Regions from separate parts of the Neorhizobium tomejilense genome, predicted to be linked through region 1. Evidence: predicted binding sites of a transcription regulator. Region 1 holds the regulator's gene; each other region holds the start of a gene.
What was found. Region 1 encodes PhoB, which activates phosphate uptake and scavenging genes when phosphate is short. Its sites were predicted from a motif close to TGTCATNNANCTGTCAT; they were not measured.
Positions count from the first base shown of each region.

Region 2: the regulator PhoB is predicted to act here: its motif matches at 2,165-2,181, upstream of ACSQ3G_RS10610 (BtaA family protein).
Region 3: the regulator PhoB is predicted to act here: its motif matches at 1,792-1,808, upstream of ppk2 (polyphosphate kinase 2).
Region 4: the regulator PhoB is predicted to act here: its motif matches at 1,868-1,884, upstream of ACSQ3G_RS14315 (YdcH family protein).

Region 1 is NZ_CAXUSO020000001.1:1,182,694-1,186,273, forward strand. Features, by position in the region: gene pstA (phosphate ABC transporter permease PstA) at 1-163, shown strand, start outside; gene pstB (phosphate ABC transporter ATP-binding protein PstB) at 177-992, shown strand; gene phoU (phosphate signaling complex protein PhoU) at 1,038-1,751, shown strand; gene phoB (phosphate regulon transcriptional regulator PhoB) at 1,773-2,456, shown strand; gene ACSQ3G_RS06170 (winged helix-turn-helix domain-containing protein) at 2,471-3,157, shown strand; gene ACSQ3G_RS06175 (helix-turn-helix domain-containing protein) at 3,265-3,580, opposite strand, start outside.
Region 2 is NZ_CAXUSO020000001.1:2,056,836-2,060,415, forward strand. Features, by position in the region: gene ACSQ3G_RS10600 (transglycosylase SLT domain-containing protein) at 1-669, shown strand, start outside; gene ACSQ3G_RS10605 (serine hydrolase domain-containing protein) at 711-2,063, opposite strand; gene ACSQ3G_RS10610 (BtaA family protein) at 2,230-3,477, shown strand; gene ACSQ3G_RS10615 (class I SAM-dependent methyltransferase) at 3,489-3,580, shown strand, end outside.
Region 3 is NZ_CAXUSO020000001.1:3,663,341-3,666,920, forward strand. Features, by position in the region: gene ACSQ3G_RS18270 (amino acid ABC transporter permease) at 1-745, shown strand, start outside; gene ppk2 (polyphosphate kinase 2) at 832-1,746, opposite strand; gene leuC (3-isopropylmalate dehydratase large subunit) at 2,069-3,478, shown strand.
Region 4 is NZ_CAXUSO020000001.1:2,798,415-2,801,994, forward strand. Features, by position in the region: gene ACSQ3G_RS14300 (thiamine phosphate synthase) at 1-207, opposite strand, end outside; gene ACSQ3G_RS14305 (sulfite exporter TauE/SafE family protein) at 326-1,096, shown strand; gene ACSQ3G_RS14310 (ArsR/SmtB family transcription factor) at 1,211-1,471, shown strand; gene ACSQ3G_RS14315 (YdcH family protein) at 1,630-1,806, opposite strand; gene ACSQ3G_RS14320 (YdcH family protein) at 2,038-2,241, shown strand; gene purE (5-(carboxyamino)imidazole ribonucleotide mutase) at 2,252-2,749, shown strand; gene ACSQ3G_RS14330 (5-(carboxyamino)imidazole ribonucleotide synthase) at 2,746-3,580, shown strand, end outside.

The DNA of each region.
Region 1 (3,580 bases):
CCCGTCGACGGCGCTGCCGGTCCAGATCTACATGTGGGCGAACGAAGCGGAGCGCGCGTTCGTCGAGCGTACCTCGGGAGCAATCATCATCCTGCTCCTGTTCCTCATCCTAATGAATGTTGGCGCAATTCTCTTGCGGCGTCGCTTCGAGCGGCGCTGGTAGAAGGAGTATGACAATGAATATGATGTCAGAATCGGCAGTAGAAAAGGCGCTGGACCAAAAGATGAGCGATGCTTCCCACAAGATGATCGGCAAGGACGTTTCGGTTTACTACGGCGAAAAGCGTGCGCTTTTCGACGTGAACCTCAACGTCCGCGAAAACACTGTGACGGCTCTCATCGGTCCTTCCGGCTGCGGCAAGTCCACCTTCCTGCGCTGCCTCAACCGCATGAACGACACGATCGAGAATTGCCGCGTCACCGGCAAGATCACCCTCGACACGGACGATATCTACGACAATAACATCGACGTCGTGGAACTTCGCGCCCGCGTCGGCATGGTGTTCCAGAAGCCGAACCCGTTCCCGAAGACCATCTACGAGAACATTTCCTACGGTCCGCGCATCCACGGCCTTTCCAAGAACAAGGCCGACATGGACCAGATCGTCGAGGCGAGCCTGCAGCGCGCCGGCCTCTGGGGCGAAGTCAAGGATCGCCTGCACGAATCCGGCACCGGCCTCTCCGGCGGCCAGCAGCAGCGTCTGTGCATCGCCCGTGCGATCGCCGTGTCGCCGGAAGTCATCCTCATGGACGAACCCTGCTCGGCTCTCGACCCGATCGCCACCGCCAAAGTCGAAGAACTCATCCATGAACTGCGTGCCAACTACACGATCGTGATCGTGACGCACTCGATGCAGCAGGCTGCCCGCGTGTCGCAGCGCACCGCCATGTTCCATCTCGGCCAGCTCGTCGAGGAGAACGACACCGACAAGATGTTCACCAATCCCGACGATCAGCGCACCCAGGATTACATCATGGGCCGCTTCGGCTGATCCAGCCGATTGTGCCGCCTGAAAATCAATTTTGAGGACTAGAAGATGGCATCGACCCATATCCTGTCGGCTTATGACGACGAACTGAAATACCTGAGCCGCCGCATCTCCGAAATGGGCGGCCTCGCCGAGCAGATGTGCTCGGACGCCGTGCGGGCGCTGGTCAATTCCGACGCCGCACTCGCGCAGAAGGTCATCTCCGACGACGTGATCCTCGATCACGCCGAGCGCGAGATCGGCGACAAGGCGATCATCACGATCGCCCGCCGCCAGCCGGTTGCGGCCGACCTTCGCGAGATCGTCGGTTCGCTGCGCATCGCCTCCGATCTCGAGCGCGTCGGCGACCTTGGCAAGAACACCGCCAAGCGCGTTATCGCGGTTCAGGGCACCGGCGTTCCGCGCAAGCTCGCCCGCGGCCTCGAACATCTCTCCGATCTCGCCCTCGTGCAGCTCAAGGACGTCCTCGACGTCTATGCGACGCGTTCGGCGGAAAAGGCCGAGGCGATCCGTAGCCGCGACGAGGAAATCGACGCGATGTACACCTCGCTGTTCCGCGAGCTCCTCACCTACATGATGGAGGATCCGCGCAACATCACCACCTGCACGCATCTTCTGTTCTGCGCCAAGAACATCGAGCGTATCGGCGACCACGCCACCAATATCGCCGAGACCATCTACTACATGACGACGGGCGCCCAGCCGGAAGGCGATCGTCCGAAGGACGACTCGTCGAACACGCTCGGCGCGATCACTGAATAGAACTGACGGAGCAGGCCAAGAATGCTGCCGAAAATCGCTGTCGTAGAAGACGAAGAAGCGCTGAGCGTGCTTCTTCGTTACAATCTGGAAGCCGAGGGTTATGAGGTCGATACCGTTTTGCGGGGCGACGAAGCCGAAATTCGGCTTCAGGAGCGAGTACCGGACCTTCTGATCCTGGACTGGATGCTGCCCGGCGTTTCCGGCATCGAACTCTGCCGCCGGCTGCGCATGCGCCCGGAAACCGAGCGCCTGCCGATCATCATGCTGACGGCCCGCGGCGAGGAGAGCGAACGTGTCCGCGGCCTCGCCACCGGCGCCGACGACTATGTGGTAAAACCCTTCTCGACGCCGGAACTGATGGCCCGCGTCAAGGCCATGCTGCGCCGGGCCCGGCCCGAGGTGCTCTCCAGCGTTCTCCGCTGCGGCGATATCGAGCTCGATCGGGAAACCCATCGCGTTCACCGCAAGAGCCGCGAAGTGCGCCTTGGCCCGACCGAATTCCGCCTGCTCGAATTCCTGATGGCAGCGCCAGGGCGGGTCTTTTCCCGCTCGCAGCTTCTGGACGGCGTCTGGGGCCACGACATCTATGTCGACGAGCGTACCGTCGACGTCCATGTGGGAAGACTTCGCAAGGCACTCAACTTCTCCAACATGCAGGATGTCATCCGCACCGTCCGCGGTGCCGGATACTCCATGGAAACATAGTTGGTGGCCACGAGATGAGCGCGCGGGTCCTGTTGGTCGACGACGACGAGTCGTTCCGTCTGATATTGCAGAAAGCCCTCGTGGCCGACAGCTTCGTCGTATCGATGCTGGCAAGTGGAGCCGAGATCTCAGATCGCCTGAAAGCCGTTCCGCCGGATATCCTGGTCATGAGTTCGGATCTTCCGGGCGTGCGAGGTCTCGAGGTCTGCCGCGAGGTGCGTCTCGACCCTGTCCTGTCGCGCCTTCCGATCATCCTCCTCGTGCCGTCGGGTGGCGAAGGCCTTCACATTATCGCGCTGGCGGCAGGTGCCGACGATTGCCTGATGAAGCCATTTTCCCCGGTCGAGCTCGTCGTCCGTGTGAAGAACCTGCTGAGGCGCGTCAATCCCGCCCTCCTGGACCACATGCTCAAGGTCGGCGATCTCACGCTCGACCGGGAAGCCCATCGAGTTCACCGGCAGAAACGCGAGGTCAAGCTCGGGCCGAAGGAGTTCAAGCTCCTTGAATTCCTGATGCGGACACCGGGCAAGGTCTATTCCCGCTCGGAGCTCAAGGCATCCCTATGGGGCGACGACACGACCGTCGATGAGCGCGCGATCGACGTCCATATAGGCCGGCTTCGCAAAGTCATCAGCCTTGGCAAGTCCGACAACGTGATCCGGACCGTGCGCGGCGCCGGATACGCATTGGGCGATTTCTGACGCCTTCTCGTTGGACTTGAGTCCAACCTTTATCCTGACCGTCTCATTGCGACCCGGCGGACCATTGCCATGGAGGCTGGCGAAGCAGCATTCGGCGTCTATTGAAACTATGCAGCGCCTTTTATCAACGCCTCCGCCGTACCTTGCGGGTCGACCGCAATCACCTTCAGATATGCCTTTGCCGGTTGGTCCGGTTCGGATCGACCTTGTTCCCAGTCGCGCAACGTGCCGAGCGGAATCTGGTAGCGGCCGGAAAACTCTTCCTGGGTCAGGCCGAGCGCGCGTCGGATGACCTTGACCTGCGGCATGCGGGGAGCGGAGCGGATCTGTTCGCCCGTCATGGGTGGGTTGTCCGGGTCCCCGAGCGCATTGGCTTCCGCTTCATCGTCGCTCATGGCGTCAAAGCGAGCCCAGTTCGATTGT
Region 2 (3,580 bases), 870 kb from region 1:
GCTCGCACCACATCGACAATTCTCGCTTCGACCCAGCCGGCGAGCCTTGCGGCGCCGAAGGGTGGACGCCTCGTGTCGCCGCCGATCGCACCGGCGGTCAGCGAAGGCAAGATCCAGCCGGCGGCAGCTTCGGCGATCGCCCTGGACGAACGGGAACTGACACCGGACATGGTCGCGCTGCAGACCGTCGTCCCGACCCCACGCCCGGACACTGCGACGCTTGCCTATGCAGCACAGCCGCGAGCCGTTGCCGCCTTGTCCGCCATGGAATTCCCGCCGGCTCCCGGCGAGCCGATGCCGTCCACGGCCACCGGTGCGCCGGCGGAATTGAGCAAGCTCATCAAGCGTTATGCCGGCATGTACGGCGTGCCGGAATCGCTCGTGCACCGCGTCGTGCATCGGGAAAGCAAGTACGATCCCAAGGCCTATCACAAGAACGGCTACTGGGGCCTCATGCAGATCAAGTATTCAACCGCCAAGTCCATGGGCTACGAAGGCCCGCCGGCCGGCCTGCTCGATGCCGAGACCAATCTCAAATACGCGATCAAATACCTGCGCGGCGCCTGGCTTGTCGCCGACAACAGAAACGACAATGCCATCAAGCTCTACGCGCGCGGTTATTATTACGACGCCAAACGCAAGAACATGCTGGACGTCCTCGAGAAATAGCCGGGCTGAAAGTGCCTTGACCGAATATGTGCAGCGGCGCCTCAGGGCGCCGTTGTTGCTTTCACCACCTCGGCGACCAGCCGGGACGGATCGTAACGGTTCCAGCTCGGCGTCAGCCCGAGCCGCACCACCACCAGATCGAGCGACGGAATGACCGTGATGGTCTGCCCATCATGCCCCTGCAGGAAAAACGCATCCGCCGGAATGTCTGGATTATTCTTGCCCGGCAGCCACGTCTGCATTTTGGAATAACGGCCGTTCGACGTGGCGTTGGCCTGGTGCATCAGGGTGACGAAACCTTGCGGCAGGATCCGGTTGCCGTTCCACACACCGTCCCGCGCAAGCAGCAGCCCGATCCGGGCCCAGTCGCGCGCGGTCGCATACATATACGAGCTGCCGACGAAGGTGCCTGCCGCATCGGTCTCCATGACGGCGCTTTGCATGCCGAGCGGGCCGAACAGCGCGTTGCGGGGATAGGACAGCGCGGCAGTTCTGTCGCCGATCCGGTCCATCCAGATCTTCGAGAGCATCACGGCCGTGCCGGAAGAATAACCGAACCGCGTGCCGGGGTCGGCCTCCAGCGGCTGGTCGGCCGCGAAGTTCGCCATGTCCGGCTCGAGATAGAGCATGCGGGTGACATCGGCGACCGTGCCGTAGTTCTCGTTGAAGGCGAGCCCGCTTTCCATGGCGGCCAGGTCGGCAATCCGGATATCGCCGCGCTGGTTGCCCTGCCATTGCGGGAACAGGCCCTTGTCGTCCAGCGAAAGCTTTCCGTCTCGAATGAGCGTGCCGAGAATCGCAGCATTCACGGTCTTGGTCATCGACCAGCCGAGCAGCGGCGTATCCTTGGAAAAGCCGGTCGAATAGGTCTCGCCGACGATCCGTCCCCGCTTGACCACGACCACCGCCCGAAGGCCCGGACCGGCAAGGCCCATGTCTGAGAGAAGCCGCGCAACCGACGGATCGGATTCCACTTTTCCACCTTCCGGCCAAAGCGTGGATGGATCGACTGACGTAACGGCAGGCACCGAAACGCCGACGGCAACAGCCGGCGCCCCATCGGGGACGACGGCGCAGCCGAGCCCTTTGCGATAGACCGCGTCATTGCCGGCAAAAATGCCGAGCAGCGCGGCATGAACCCGCTTTTCCGTTCGATCGACGGAGACCCGCATCAATTTCAGAAGCGGGTGACCCGGAGCCTGCACGTCGACAGCGAGGACCTCGCTGCTGTCGCGGCCGGCAATAAAGACGTTCGAGCAGACCATCTTGGCCGAATAGCCGCTTCCGACCCTCAGCAGTTCCGGCGGCGATGTATAGAGCCAGATTCCGAGCCCGATCAGGCCGACGACGATGACGCCGCAGAGGATTTTTAGGAACCGCACCAACAACCGCATGCCTGCCTCCATTTCAAGGGCCGCATGCAATCAGGATTCTCGACGCCAAGGAAGGGGGTGTTCGGCCGCGTGGGGCCGATCGGGGGACTGGCCACAGGCTGCGTCATCAATCTGTAGCATGACAGGTTTACACGCGCTGAAACTCTGGACAAAGCGGGACTCGACCATGGCGGATATTGCACAGGAAGCCGGTTTTCGGAAAAACCAGAAGCTGAAGGACGCACTTCTGCAGCATAAAGCTCTGTCCCGGCAGGGTTTCTCAGAAAGGCTTTTCGGCCTCCTGTTCTCCGGTCTCGTCTATCCGCAGATCTGGGAAGACCCGGAAGTCGACATGACAGCCATGGAGCTTTCCGGCGAGCATTCGATCGTCACCATCGGTTCCGGCGGCTGCAACATGCTCGCCTATCTGTCCCGCTCGCCGAAGAAGATCGACGTCGTCGACCTCAACCCGCATCACGTCGCGCTGAACCGCCTGAAGCTCGCCGCCTTCCGCCACCTGCCAGGCCATGGCGATGTCGTGCGCCACTTCGGCATGGACGGCATCCGCACCAACAGCAAGAGCTACGACGCGTTCATCGCGCCGAATCTCGATGCCGCGACCCGCGCCTACTGGGACAAGCGCACGCTCGCCGGCCGCCGGCGGATCGAAGTGTTCGACCGCAATATCTACAAGACCGGCCTGCTCGGCCGCTTCATCGGCGCCGGTCACCTGATCGCTCGCCTGCATGGCATCGACCTCACCGAAATGGCCGATGCCAAGTCGTTGCGCGAGCAGCGCCAGTTCTTCGACGACCGCATCGCTCCGCTGTTCGACAGGCCGCTGATCCGCTGGATCACCAGCCGCAAGAGCTCGCTGTTCGGCCTCGGCATTCCGCCGCAGCAATATGACGAGCTGGCGAGTCTCGCCTCGGACGGATCGATCGCGCCAGTCCTGCGCCAGCGCCTTGAAAAGCTCGCCTGCCATTTCCCGCTGCGCGACAACTATTTCGCCTGGCAGGCCTTTATGCGACGGTATCCGAAGCCGGAGGAGGGCACGCTGCCGACCTACCTCAAGGCTGAAAACTACCGCGCCATCCGCGACAATGCCGAGCGTGTCACGGTCCACCATGCCAGCTTCACGGAACTGCTGGCCCAGAAGTCCGCCGGTTCGGTCGATCGCTACGTCCTGCTCGACGCACAGGATTGGATGACGGACGAGCAGTTGAACGACGTCTGGTCGGAAATCAGCCGCACGGCCGCGCCCGGCGCCCGCGTGATCTTCCGCACGGCGGCCGAAAAGAGCGTGCTCGACGGTCGCCTTTCCCCGGCCCTTTTCGACCAGTGGTCCTATCTGGAAGAACGCTCCAACGAACTCAACCTGGAAGACCGGTCGGCAATTTACGGCGGTTTCCACATCTATGTGAAAAAAGCCTGATGGCGACGGATATGGCGAGTAACTCCCTGCCGACTGGCCACGCCGAGCGCATGGACCGGATGTACCGGTATCAGCGCCATATCTACGACATCACCCGCAAATA
Region 3 (3,580 bases), 2.5 Mb from region 1:
TTTCGGCCTGGCGGCGGTCATCGCACTCAACGACCTCTATTCCCAGGTCTTCAATGTCGTCGCCAAGGGCATCGGCATCACGGTCGGCGTGACGCTCGCCGCCTTTCTCCTGGCGACATTGCTCGGGCTCGGCATCGCGCTTGCAGGGCTTTCCGGCAATGTCGTGCTGCGGCAGGCGGCGCGTTTCTATATCGAGCTCATTCGCGGCATCCCGATCCTCGTGCTGCTCTTCTACATCGCCTTCGTCGGCGCACCGGCCTTCGTGACGCTCTACAATTGGGCGCTGGAGCCGCTGATCGAGGGCGGCTGGGCCCAGGCGCTTCTGGTGCGCGACGTCTCGCTGCTCTGGCGGGCGATCATCGCACTGACGATCGGTTATGCAGCCTTCATCGCCGAAATCTTTCGTGCCGGGTTCCAGGCCGTCGATATCGGCCAGATCGAGGCGGCAAAGGCGCTGGGCTTGACCCGCTGGCAGCGTTTCCGGCTGATCGTATTTCCGCAAGCGATGCGGGTGATCCTGCCGCCGCTTTCCAACGACTTCGTCTCGATGGTGAAGGATTCATCGCTCGTCTCGGTCCTCGGCGTCGCCGACATCACCCAGATGGCGAAGGTCTATGCAGCCGGCTCCTTCCGCTTCTTCGAGACCTATTCGATCGTCACCTATATCTACCTGCTGCTGACGATCGGCCTGTCGCTGGCCCTGCGCGGCATCGAAGGACGTTTGCGGAGAAGGACGGAGCGCTAACGCAAAAGGCGGCCCGAAGGCCGCCTCGCCGTTTCAGTCCCTGCCGAGCGCCCCGCAGCGTCAACGATGGCAGGGCGCGGTTCTGTTCAGTACACTTCCGGGACGTACATGTCCGCCGGCACCGGATGGCGGATGTAGTCGTCGTTCCGGACGCGGCCTGGCAGGTCGATCTGCTCCTTCGGCACGGTCTCGTAAAGCACCTGGGCGAGAAGGTGGGAGATCATGTTGAGCCGCGCCTTCTTCTTGTCGACGGCCTGCACCACCCACCACGGCGCTTCCGGGATGTGGGTGCGCTGGAGCATCTCTTCCTTCGCCTTGGTATATTCTTCCCAGTGGACGCGGCTTTCGAGGTCCATCGGCGACAGCTTCCACTGCTTCAGCGGATCGTGGATGCGCATCTTGAAGCGGAATTCCTGCTCCTCGTCGGTAATCGAGAACCAGTATTTGACGAGGATGATGCCCGAGCGGACCAGCATGCGTTCGAATTCCGGCACCGAACGGAAGAACTCTTCCAGCTCGTCCTTGGTGCAGAAGCCCATGACCCGCTCGACGCCGGCGCGGTTGTACCAGGAGCGGTCGAACATCACCATTTCGCCGGCGGTCGGCAGATGCGGGACGTAGCGCTGGAAATACCACTGGTTCTGTTCGCGCTCGGTCGGCGCGGGCAGCGCGACGACGCGGGCGACACGCGGATTGAGGCGCTGGGTGACGCGCTTGATGGCGCCGCCCTTGCCGGCCGAGTCGCGGCCTTCGAACAGCACGACCATCTTCAGCTTCTTGTACTGCACCCAGTCCTGCAGACGGACCAGCTCGTGCTGGAGGCGGAAGAGTTCGCGGAAATAGATCCGGCGGTCGATCGTCGCCTCGGCGGGCTCGGACATGCCCTCGGCGACCAGCTCGTCGAGCCGGTCCTCTTCCATCTGCATTTCGAGCTCTTCATCGAAGCTGTCGGCGATCTCTTCCTTGATGCGGCTGAGCTGGTCTTGCATGGGTTCGGACATGGTGGGCATTCCTCCTTTATGGAAACTCAGATCAACCACGTTTCCGCGAAAGCTTTATGACAGAGATGCGACAGATTTTCTGCGAAGCAATTCGATTGCCGATTTCTTCGGAAACTGCTATTGCAGCGGCCATGGGATCGAAATTCGGATGCCTCGCGAACCATATCGTCGTGCTGCAGGACCACAAACGTCTGCCGGCACGGTTTTTCGCGCGGGTATCCGGGGCGCTTTGCGACCGACTTAGCTGATTGTCTCAGCTTGCGGCAGCCCTAAGCTGCCGGACACCCATTTCCTGTTTCAGTCAGCTTTACGGACAGCAGCCATGAGCGCACCCCGCACCCTTTATGACAAGATCTGGGACGACCACGTCGTTTCCGAGGATGAGAACCACACCTGTCTTCTCTACATCGACCGTCACCTCGTTCACGAAGTGACGTCGCCGCAGGCATTCGAAGGCCTGCGCATCGCCGGCCGCAAGGTCCGTGCACCGGAAAAAACGCTCGCCGTCGTGGACCATAACGTCCCGACCACGGCCGACCGCCACGAAGGCATCAAGAACGAGGAAAGCCGCATCCAGGTGGAAGCGCTTGCCCAGAACGCCCGCGATTTCGGCGTCGAATATTATTCGGAAAAGGACGTCCGCCAGGGCATCGTCCACATCGTGGGCCCGGAACAGGGCTTTACCCTGCCGGGCATGACCATCGTCTGCGGCGACAGCCACACGTCGACCCACGGCGCCTTCGGCGCACTTGCGCACGGCATCGGCACGTCTGAAGTCGAGCACGTGCTCGCCACCCAGACGCTGGTGCAGAAGAAGGCGAAGAACATGCTGGTGCGCGTCGACGGCCAGCTGCCGCCGGGCGTCACCGCCAAGGACATCATCCTTGCCATCATCGGCGAGATCGGCACCGCCGGCGGCACCGGCCACGTCATCGAGTTCGCCGGCGAGGCGATCCGCGCGCTCTCCATGGAAGGCCGCATGACGGTCTGCAACATGACGATCGAAGGCGGCGCCCGCGCCGGCCTGATCGCGCCGGACGAAAAGACCTTCGAATACATCAAGGACAAGCCGCGCGCCCCGAAGGGCAAGGCCTGGGACATGGCGCTCGACTACTGGAAGACGCTGCAGACGGACGAAGGCGCGCATTTCGACAAGGTCGTCGTGCTCGACGCCGCCAACCTGCCGCCGATCGTCTCCTGGGGCTCCTCGCCGGAAGACGTCATCTCGGTTGAAGGTTCCGTTCCGAACCCGGACGACATCCCGGACGAAACCAAGCGCACCTCGAAATGGCGCGCTCTGGACTATATGGGCCTGAAGCCGGGCACCAAGATCACCGATATCGCCGTCGACCGCGTCTTCATCGGCTCCTGCACCAACGGCCGCATCGAAGACCTGCGCGCCGCAGCCAAGGTCGTCGAAGGCCGCACCGTCGCGTCGACCGTGTCCGCCATGGTCGTCCCGGGCTCCGGCATCGTCAAGGAACAGGCGGAAGCGGAAGGTCTCGACAAGATCTTCAAGGATGCCGGTTTCGAATGGCGCGAACCGGGCTGCTCGATGTGCCTGGCGATGAACGACGACCGCCTGAAGCCGGGCGAGCGCTGCGCTTCCACCTCCAACCGCAATTTCGAGGGTCGCCAGGGTTACAAGGGCCGCACCCATCTCGTCTCGCCGGCCATGGCCGCCGCAGCCGCGGTCGCCGGCCACTTCGTCGACATCCGCGAGTGGAAGTAGGCTTCCCTATCATCTGACCTCGAAATGCCCGGCCTTCGCGCCGGGCATTTTCGTTTCCGGAAGCGATCCCCTCACTTGCGATTTCTAACACTTAGCTGAAGC
Region 4 (3,580 bases), 1.6 Mb from region 1:
CGCCGCAGCGCCCGCCGCCTGAATCAGTTCGACCAGCGCTTCCGCACGCTTCTGGAACGCCTGGTCGTCGAGCCCGTATTGCGGCACAATGACCGACGCGACGTCGCCGCCTACAAGCGCTGCTTCGAGATCCTTGGCCTGCTGATCGGCATCGTCATATTGCGGCACGATCAGCACGAGGCGGCAGCGGTCTTTCTGTCCGGTCATGTTTCTTCCCGTTCGGCGGATATCGGTTTGCGAAAATCCGCACTCGTTTTCTGTCCGCAAATTCGATAGACCGGACCGCCTGCCGGATCAACCATTCCCTCATCGCCTTCGAGTCTTCATGCCCGATACGCTTAGCTTCGCGTTCTTCACCTTCGCCATCCCCGCCGTCCTGCTTGTCGGCCTCTCGAAAGGGGGGATCGGCGGCGCTATCGGTCTGCTCGGCGTGCCGCTGATGTCGCTCGCCGTCGATCCGGTCAGGGCGGCGGCGATCTTCCTGCCGATCCTGATCGTCATGGACATCGTCGCATTATGGTCGTGGCGGAACTTCAACGATCCCAGGACGCTGCTGGTGATCCTGCCCGGCGGCATCATCGGCATCGCGCTCGGATGGGCAACGTCGGCCTATGTCTCGGACGATGCCCTGCGCCTCGTCATCGCGGTTGCAACGATCCTGTTTACCGTGCGCTACTTCTGGCAGGTCTACGGCCCCCGATCCAACCAGCCGAGGGCTCCCTTGCCGCACCGGCCGGGCGCCGCCACCTTCTGGGGCGCCTTGTCCGGTTACGCGAGCTTCGTCGCCCATGCCGGCGGGCCGCCGTTCCAGATCTACGTCCTGCCGATGCGGCTCGATCCGAAAGCCTATACCGGCGCCAGCATCCGCTTCTTCGCGATCGTCAATGCGGTCAAGGTCATCCCTTACTTCTTCCTCGGCGCACTCGACTCCGAAAACCTCACCATCTCCGCAACCCTTCTACCGGTCGCCCTGATCGCGACCATGATCGGCGCGGCCATCGTCAAGCATCTGAAGGCGGAAACCTTCTATCCGATGACTTACGGTCTGGCATTCTGTGCGGGATTGAAACTGCTGTGGGACGGCCTGCCGTTCTGACCCGGCAAAGCGAGCGCGATGCAGCTAAAAAAGCAACGCAAAATAAGGCGGGCTGCGTTGTTGCGATGCACAATAAATCTTGCCGTTATCGAGCGTTTACCGTAAGTTCAACGCATGACAACCGTTGACCCCTTTGCAGCCATAGCTGATCCTAACCGGCGGTATCTGCTGGAGGAATTGCGGCGCGCCCCGAGAACCGTAAACGAACTTGCGCAAGGCCTGCCGATCAGCCGGCCCGCGGTGTCGCAGCATTTGAAGGCTCTTCTGGATAGCAATCTGGTGAATGTGACGGCGGAAGGCACGCGGCGCATCTATTCCGTCAACAGCAAGGGCTTCGACAGGCTGAACCTGTGGCTGGATCAGTTCTGGTCGTGACGACCGGCTTTTAAACCGTGGGAATTGTGGCTCCCTTCCACGACCAGAACCTTGTCATTGTTATTTCTGGGTTATTTCTGGATTATTGGTTTGCCGCTTTTATTATTCGCCTCTGACTGATGAAACAATGGGCGAGCGGCGCTTCTCCTACTGAGGAACTAATGACGCGTGGTTGCCTTAAGGCGCTGCATTTGGTCCTTGATGCGCAGCTTGCGCCGCTTGAGGTCGGCTATTTCACGGTCGTCGGCGGAGGGGGACGCGAGAACGGTCTGGAGCTCCTCCTCCAATGCACCGTGCTTCTTTTCAAGCGATGCGATATGAGCCTGGACGGTCATGTGGCATGTTCCTTCCTTAGTCACCTACCACGGCATTCCCTAATGCCGAGGCTTCAGGTTTACGAAGGAAGTGTGACACGATCGGCCGGCTTTGTCGAAGGTGAAATCATGGTTTGAAGTGGGCAAATTCGTGACCTTGTCTAACTTCCCGTTAACGCGGTTTGGTGGTAGAGGCTTGCGGAGAATGCCGGCGACCGCTGAAATGCCGGGCGTGAGAATGGGGACTGGAATATGGCAGATCAGGAACAGGCGGATGTCCGGCTGGTGCTCGCGAAACTTCGACAGGAACACGAGGATTACGACGCCGCCATCAATGCCATGATCCAGGTCGGCTGCGACGCTCTTCGCGTGCAGCGCATGAAGAAGAAGAAACTGTCGCTGAAAGACAAGATGACTCAGCTCGAAGACCAGATTGTTCCGGACATCATCGCTTAAGGGTCCCGCCATGTCTGAAAGACCTGCCGTCGCCATCATCATGGGCAGCCAGTCCGACTGGGAGACCATGAAGAACGCCGCCGACACGCTGGAGGCACTCGATATCGGTTACGAGGCCCGTATCATATCGGCGCATCGCACGCCGGAGCGGATGATGCAATTTGCCAAGGGCGCCCGTGCCGAAGGTTTCCAGGTCATCATCGCCGGTGCCGGCGGTGCGGCCCACCTGCCCGGCATGACCGCCGCCATGACGCCGCTTCCCGTTTTCGGCGTGCCGGTTCAATCGAAGGCGCTGTCCGGCCAGGACAGCCTGCTGTCGATCGTCCAGATGCCGGCCGGCATTCCGGTCGGCACGCTTGCCATCGGCCGGGCCGGCGCCATCAACGCCGCCCTGCTGGCCGCCGCGGTTCTCGCCCTCAACGACGACGAGATCGCCGATCGGCTCGACGAATGGCGCGCCCGCCAGAGTGCGGCCGTTGCCGACTACCCAATCGACGAGGCTCCATGACTGTCCACACGATCGGCATCATCGGCGGCGGCCAGCTCGGCCGCATGCTGGCCATGGCCGCAGCCCGGCTGAACTTCCGCACGATCGTGCTCGAACCGCAGGCCGACTGCCCGGCAGCCCAGGTCGCCAACGCCCAGATCACTGCCGCCTATGACGATCCGGCAGCGCTCGCCGAACTCGCCAGCCGCTGCGACGTCGTCACCTATGAATTCGAAAACGTGCCGGTCACCGCCGCCGAGGCGCTGCAGCGCTCCGTTCCGGTCCACCCGCCGGCCAAGGCGCTCGATATGTCGCAGGACCGGCTGACCGAAAAGCGCTTCCTGAATTCCTGCGGCATCGAGACCGCCCGATTCCACGCCGTCGACAGCCAGTCCGACCTCGAAAAGGCGCTCGCCGATTTCGGCGGCCAAGGCGTCCTGAAGACCCGCCGCATGGGTTATGACGGCAAGGGCCAGCGCGTCTTCCGCACCGTCGAGGACAAACCCGCCGGCGCCTATGATGCGCTCGGCGGCGTGCCGCTGATTCTGGAGAGTTTCGTGCCCTTCGAGCGCGAAGTGTCGATCATCGCCGCCCGCGCCAAGGACGGCACGGTCGCCTGCTACGATCCGGCCGAAAACGTCCATCGCAACGGCATTCTCCACACCTCCACCCTGCCCGCCAGGGTTTCCGAGGCGACGGCGAAGACCGCCCGCGAATCGGCCGAAAAACTGCTCGCCGCGCTGGATTATGTCGGTGTCATCGGCATGGAGTTCTTCGTGATGGCGGATGGCACACTGATCGCCAACGAAATCGCCCCGCGCGTCCACAATTCCGGGCACTGGACGGAGGCCG